2 regions of the Actinorectispora metalli genome follow, and region 1 is predicted to be linked to the other one. Evidence: riboswitches for the same ligand, from Rfam matches in the RefSeq annotation. Region 1 holds a riboswitch; the other holds the start of a gene.

Region 1 (3,418 bases):
ACGACGGTCAGCCGGGTGTCGGCCTTCCCGCCGGAGAACACGCCGGTCTGCTGGAACACGACGGTGCCGCGGCGACCGCCGATCGAGCCGGTGAAGTGCTCCAGGCCGACGTAGGTGGCGTCCTCGTCCAGCCGGTAGACCATCAGCGACCGCCAGCTGGATTCGCCCTGGATATCGCCCGCGTAGGCCACTGTGACCTCGGCGTTGACCAGCTTTCGGCCCTCGGACTCGTGGTAGGGCGATTCGTCCCAGGCGGTGATGTCGAAGCTCGCGTCTGCTCTCATGTCGCCGATCCTGCACCGAGAAGCTGACAACTCCTGTCAGGTATGGGTGCAGACTTGAGGCATGCGGGCGAGCAGGTTGTTGTCGGTGTTGCTGTTGTTGCAGACCCGCGGGCGGCTCACGGCGCGACAGCTCGCCGATGAGCTCGAGGTGTCGGTGCGCACCGTCTACCGCGACTTGGAGGCGCTCGGCGCCGCCGGTGTTCCGGTGTACGCCGACCGTGGACCCGCGGGCGGCTACCAGTTGCTGGACGGGTACCGCACCAGGCTCACCGGGCTGAGCGCGGACGAGGCCCGCAGCTTGCAGTTCGCTGGGATGCCCGGGGCCGCCGCCCAGCTGGGGCTCGGTTCGGTGCTGGCGGTCGCGCAGCTCAAGCTGCTCGCGGCGCTGCCCGCCGAACTGCGCGATGCCACCGTCAGCCAGCGGTTCCACCTGGACGCGCAGGCCTGGGGTCGGGACGCGGAGCGGACGCCGTGCCTGGAACAGGTCGCCGACGCGGTCTGGCACCAGCGGCGGATCATCGTGCGCTATCAGCGGTGGGACCGGTCACCGCCGGTCGAGCGGGAGTTGGAGCCGCTGGGCGTGGTGCTCAAGGCAGGCCGCTGGTACCTGGTCGCGCGGGGCGGGGAGCACATCCGCACCTACCGCGTCGCGCGGATCTTCGACCTCCACCACGGCGAGCGGTTCGATCGGCCCACCGGGTTCGACCTCGCGGGGTTCTGGTCGGAGTGGTCGCGGCGGTTTGAAGCCGCACTGTTCACAGACCAGGCCGTCGTGTTGCTGACCGAACGCGGCATGGGCTTTCTGTTCCTGCTCGGCCCCGCCGTGGTCCGGGCCGCGGCGGAGACGGCGGTGCCGGACCGGGACGGCTGGACGCGGGTGACGATCCCGATCGAGTCGGTGGAGCACGCCGAGAAGGAGCTGCTGCGGCTCGGACCGGACGCCGAAGTGTTGGCGCCCGCGCGGCTGCGGGAACGGATGATCGCCGCGGTAACCGGGCTCGGTGATCTTTACCGGCAGAACTTTCGGGCGATTTGAGAGTCAATTTGCTGTGATTTGCCGAACGATCGGCGGCGTAAAGGGCATATCAAGTTGCCTTTGTTCGGCTCACTGACGTGTACTGGTCTTCAGTCCATCCCGAGCGGCCGAGAGACCTGGCTCTGTGACGCCGCAGCAACCACCCACCGGGCAGGTGCTAACGCCAGGAACGATGGAGGAGTCGTGTTCTCCCCGCGGATGTCGCAGGTCGCGATGGCGGCCAGGCACACCGCGTCGACCGGTGCCTGTCGACGCTGACGATCCCCGCCCGAACGCGCTCTTGACACCCGCCGCTTCCCTGGGGAACCGGCTTGCCCATGTGGAGCATTCGTGATCACCGTAGAAAAACTGCGAAAGTCCTATCCCGGCCCGGCCGGGCGGGTGACGGCACTCGACGATGTCACGTTGAGCGTCCCCGCCGGTCGGGTGTGCGCCGTCGTCGGACCCAGCGGCGCGGGCAAATCCACCCTCGCCCGCTGCATCGCGCTGCTGGAGCGGGCCGATTCCGGCTCGATCACCGTGGACGGCCTCGACCTCGCCGCCCTGCAGGGCAAGGCCCTGCGCGCCGCGCGCAGGCGCATCGGCGTCGTTCCACAGGGCGACTCGCTGCTGCGTCAGCGGACCGCGGCGGGCAATGTCGCGCTGCCGTTGGAGGCCTCCGGCCTGCCGCGCGGACAACGTCGCGACCGCGTCGCCGAACTGCTGGACCTCGTCGGCATCGGCGACAAGGCGGGCAGTCACCCCGACCGGCTGTCCGGCGGGCAACGTCAGCGCGTCGCGGTCGCCAGGGCGCTGGCCGCCAACCCCTCCGTGCTGCTGGCAGATGAGCCGACCTCGGCGCTGGACCCGGACACCACGGCCTCCGTGCTGGAGCTGTTCGACCAGGTGCGCACCGAACTGGGCGTGACGGTCCTGATCGTCACCCACGACATGGACGTGGTCCGCCGCATCGCCGACGACATCGCGGTGCTGGACGACGGTCGCATCGTCGAACAGGGGCCACTGCTGGACGTGGTGTCCACACCCGGCAGCCGCGTCGGCGACGCCCTGCTGCCCGAGACCACCGCGGGTGGGCAGACGCCGCGACACCAGCGGCTGGCCGAGGTGGTGCTGGTCGGCTTCGCGGCGGTGGGCAGTGTGCTCCCCACCGCGGCGAGCAGGCACGACGCGCAATTGTCGCTGTTGGGCGGCGGGCTGACCCGGATCGCGGACACCCCGGTCGCCCGGTTCCGCATCGGGGTGGACGGTGAACGCGCCGACGAGGTGTTGACCTGGCTGGCCGCGCAGGGCGCGACCGTTTCCGAGATTCCCGCGGGGAGGGTGGCATGACGGCCGACCATCGTGCCGAGGCCGGCGAGGGTGTCCAAAGCGCCGACACACGCCGCGAAGGCGGCAGCGGCCTCCGAGACCTCCACCCTCACGGCGGTGCCCATCGGAACTGTTGGCCTGCGGTGATCGCATGAGAAGCCATTTCGACTGGACCGAACTGCTGGCGCCCACCGGCGAGACCGTCTACATGGTGTTCCTCGCGACGGCCATGGCCGTCCTGTTCGGACTGCCGCTCGGCGTGCTGCTGCACAGCACCAGCCCGGCGGGCCTGTGGCCGCGGCGCATCGCGCACCGAGTGCTCGGCACGGTTGTCGACATCGGACGGTCGCTGCCGTTCCTGGTGCTGATGCTCGCGCTGACCGAGGTCACCCGGCTGATCGCGGGCACCAGCATCGGCACCACGGCCTCGGTGGTGCCGCTGACCGTGAGCGCCATCCCGTTCTTCGCACGCCTGGTGCAGAACGCGTTGCGCGAGGTCGACGCGCCGGTCGTGGAAGCGGCGATCACCACGGGCGCGGGTTGGCTGCGGATCGTGCGCAGCGTGCTGCTCGCCGAGGCCGCCCCGGCGCTGATCGCCGCCGCGGGTGTCACCTCGGTCGCGCTGGTCGGCTACACCGCCATCGCCGGGGCCATCGGCGGCGGCGGGCTGGGCCAGTACGCCGTGTTCGAGGGCTACAACCGCTACAACGAGCCCGCGCTGTATGCCTCCGTCGCGGTGCTGGCCGTATTCACGCTCATCGTGCAGCTGGTCTTCGACCTGGCCGCACGC
Region 2 (3,418 bases), on a different contig from region 1:
CGACGCCGCCCCGCTGGACACCGTCAACGCCGAGCTTCTCCAGGTCAAGGTCCCCGCGGGCTCGCGGCTGCACGGCGTGTACCTCTCCGAGCTTCGCCTGCCCGCGGGCGCCTCGGTGAGCCTGGTGGTTCGCGGCGGCGACGGCTTCACCCCGGCGGACAACACCCGGTTGCAGGAGCACGACGAGCTGCTGGTGGTCGCCACCCAGCAGGTGCGAGAGGCTGCCGAACGGCGGCTGCGGGCCGTCGACCGCGCGGGCCGGTACGCACGGTGGAGGGGCGAAGTGGGCAAGCCGTAGCGAAGGTTACGAACAAATTTAGCTCAGCTATTGCCCCATTCGGCGGATAGCGGTTACTTTGCGTGGCGTCAGGTGGCGTGAGTCGGCCGTTTTGGCTCCTCTGCGCCAGCTCCTTCCCCTGTAAGGGAGCGCGCATGTTGCGCAGAGTCAGAACAGCGGCCGGTGTGCTGCTGAGCCTCGGTCTGGTCGTGAGCACCCCGGTCGCCGTGCTCCAGAGTGCGGGCGCCGCGGGCGCCGCCGGCGGCGGCCAAGCCGCCACCAGGACCACGGCCGCGCCGACACTGGCCCTGCCCTTCACCGACGGCCAGCGGGTCTACTCCGCCGGGGTGCACTCCAACAACGGCTCCTCCGGCGTCAAGAACGCCATCGACTTCTCCCCGTCCGACGGCGTGGCCAGGGCCGCCGCGCCCGGCACCGTCCGGCTCCAGCAGTGCGATGGCGGGCCGTGGGTGACCGTCGACCACGCCGACGGCTGGCGCACCGGCTACTACCACCTGGAGGGCATCCAGGTGCAGGACGGCCAACAGGTCGACACCGGAACCGCGCTGGGCCGCACCGGCAACGCACTGCCCTGCGGCGGAAGCTCCTCCGGCGCCCACGTGCACTTCACCCTCTGGCAACTCGGCGGCGTCTCCGCGGCCGAGCGCGACTGGTCAGGCAAGTCCTTCGAGGCGCTGGAGGCCATGGGCGAGTTCGCGGGCGTCGACCTGGACAACCAGGTCGTCGGCGACTGGCGGGTCCGCGCGGGCGACAACCAGTACTCCGGCAGCCTGCAGAACGTCTCCGACGGCGAACACGTGAGCCTGCCCGGCCGCTTCACCTCCTGAAGGCCGCGCGCGAACCTGCCGCGCAGTCCACGACAGGCCCCCGCCCCACCAGGCGGGGGCCTGTCGTTATCCGGACATGTCATGGCGCCGAGTGTGTGACGTGAGCGGAAATCACTTCCGCGCCGTGGCGGCGCTCGGCTAACGTCTGCCACGCAAGGTCATGAGTGCCAGTGCCAAACCCCGGTTTGCTGGCCGGCAACCCTCCTTCCGCGGTGGGGTGCCCCGGGTGAAGACCTGGTCCGTCGCAGCAGCGCGACGGGCAAGCGCGGACCCCTGAGGTCCCGGAATCACAGGAGCGCCCTGTGTCATTCGCCCTCGTCGACTCCATCCCCGCCCAGGCGACCCGGCTGCCCCAGGTGGTCGGCGCCGACCTGCGGGTGCCGCTGGTCACCGGCGGCCAGATCGGCTACGCCAACCTCGACCACGCCGCCAGCACTCCCTGTCTGCGTCCGGTCAAGGACGCCGTGGACGAACTGCTCGACTGGTACGCCAGCGTGCACCGCGGGGCGGGCTTCGCCTCCCAGGTCTGCACCAGGGTTTACGAACAGGCCCGCGGGGTGCTCCGGTCCTTCACCGGCGCCCACGCCTCGGACGCGGTGGTCTTCACCCGCAACACGACCGATTCGCTGAACCTGCTGGCCAGGGCCGTGCCCAAGGGTACCGCCGTGATCCACTTCGACACCGACCACCACGCCGCGCTGCTGCCGTGGCGCGGCCCGTGGGTGCGTCGCCTGCGCACCCCGACCACCCCGCCCGCGGCGGTGAGCGCGCTCGACGCCGCCCTGTGCGAGGCCCCCGTCGGCCCGCGGCTCGTCGTGCTCACCGCCGCTTCCAACGTCACCGGCGAACTGCTGCCGGTCGCCGAACTCGCCGCCGTCGCACGCCGCCACGGCGCCAGGACCGTGCTCGACGCCGCGCAACTCGCCCCGCACGGGCCGATCGACATCGCCGCGCTCGGCGTGGACTACGTGGTGCTGTCCGGGCACAAGCTGTACGCGCCGTTCGGCGCGGGCGCCCTGGTCGGCCGCGCCGACTGGCTGCGCGCCGCCGCGCCTTACCTGGCGGGCGGCGGCGCGTCCCGCCGCGTCGGGGAACTCGGCGAATCGCTCACCGTGTCCTGGCAGCCCGGCGCGGAGCGGCACGAGGGCGGCTCCCCGAACGTCGTGGGCGTGCACGCGCTCGCCACCGCCTGCCGGGTGCTCTCAAGCTGGGACGCCATCGGCGCCCACGAGCGGGCGTTGGTGCAGCGCCTGCGCGCCGGGCTGGCGACCATCCCCGGGTTGGTGGAGCTCAACCTGTTCGGCCCAGACCACCCCCGCGTCGGCGTGGTCGGCTTCGCCATCGCTGGCAGCGACCCCGGGCTGCTGGCCGCGGCGCTGTCCGCCGAGCACGGCATCGGCCTCCGCGACGGCGCCTTCTGCGCCCACGTCGCCACCGCGAGGCTGTTGCGCCGCAACGGCATCGACGGCACCCAGGCCCTGCGCGCCAGCGTCGGCCTCGGCACCACCACCGAGCATGTGGACCGCCTGATCACCGCCCTGCGCACGCTGCTCACCCACGGCCCCCGCTGGGGGTACCACGTCGTGGACGGCCGCCACCAGCCTCTCAACGATCCCCGCGAGTGGCCCTCGTTCCTGTCCCAGGCTTAGCGGGTTCAGGGCGCCAAGCCGGGTAGGGGAGAATGGCGGGGTGAGCCAGGAGAGTGCAGAGCCCGCCGGGGCCGGTGTCGTCGCGTCCGATCCGCTGCCCGCGCGGCGGGTGGGGCTGTTGGCCGTGATCGCCGCCGCCGCGCTGCTGCTCGACCTGGCGACCAAGATCGCGGTGGTGCACTACCTGGAGGGAAAGCGGATCGTCGAGTTGTTCGGCGGCGCGCTGTACTTGGCGGTGTACCGCAACCCGGGGGCGGCGTTCTCGCTGGCCACCGGCATGACGTGGCTGCTGACGCTGATCGCGGTCGTCGTGGTCGTGGTGATCATCCGGCTGTCCGGCAAACTGCGCTCCCCGGGCTGGGCCGTCGGCCTCGGCCTGGTGCTCGGCGGCGCGCTGGGCAACCTCGTGGACCGCTTCTTCCGGGCGCCCGGCCCGCTGCAGGGCCACGTGGTGGACTTCCTGTCGCTGTTCGCCCCCGACGGCCGCTACTGGCCCGTCTTCAACGTCGCCGACTCCGGCATCATGTGCGGCGGCGTGTTGATCGTGCTGCTCACCCTGCTGGGCCGGGAGTACGACGGCACCCGCACCGTCAAGGGGGCCAAGTGAGCGGCCTGCGCACCCTGCCCGTTCCCGACGGGCTGGA

Evidence for each region. A riboswitch is a leader RNA that binds a small molecule or an ion and turns the genes downstream of it on or off. The one in region 1 is predicted to bind S-adenosylmethionine.
Region 2: it holds a riboswitch for S-adenosylmethionine, as region 1 does, so the genes downstream of both, ACU6XJ_RS20640 (aminotransferase class V-fold PLP-dependent enzyme) here and ACU6XJ_RS06905 (methionine ABC transporter ATP-binding protein) in region 1, are expected to answer to the same signal.

What each region holds. Positions count from the first base shown of each region.
Region 1 is NZ_JBREYE010000001.1:1,517,232-1,520,649, reverse strand. Features, by position in the region: gene ACU6XJ_RS06915 (DUF3224 domain-containing protein) at 1-284, opposite strand, end outside; gene ACU6XJ_RS06910 (helix-turn-helix transcriptional regulator) at 346-1,320, shown strand; SAM riboswitch class I at 1,412-1,499, shown strand; gene ACU6XJ_RS06905 (methionine ABC transporter ATP-binding protein) at 1,651-2,649, shown strand; gene ACU6XJ_RS06900 (methionine ABC transporter permease) at 2,780-3,418, shown strand, end outside.
Region 2 is NZ_JBREYE010000002.1:70,510-73,927, forward strand. Features, by position in the region: gene ACU6XJ_RS20630 (potassium/proton antiporter) at 1-298, shown strand, start outside; gene ACU6XJ_RS20635 (M23 family metallopeptidase) at 433-1,125, shown strand; SAM riboswitch class IV at 1,282-1,397, shown strand; gene ACU6XJ_RS20640 (aminotransferase class V-fold PLP-dependent enzyme) at 1,428-2,774, shown strand; gene lspA (signal peptidase II) at 2,815-3,381, shown strand.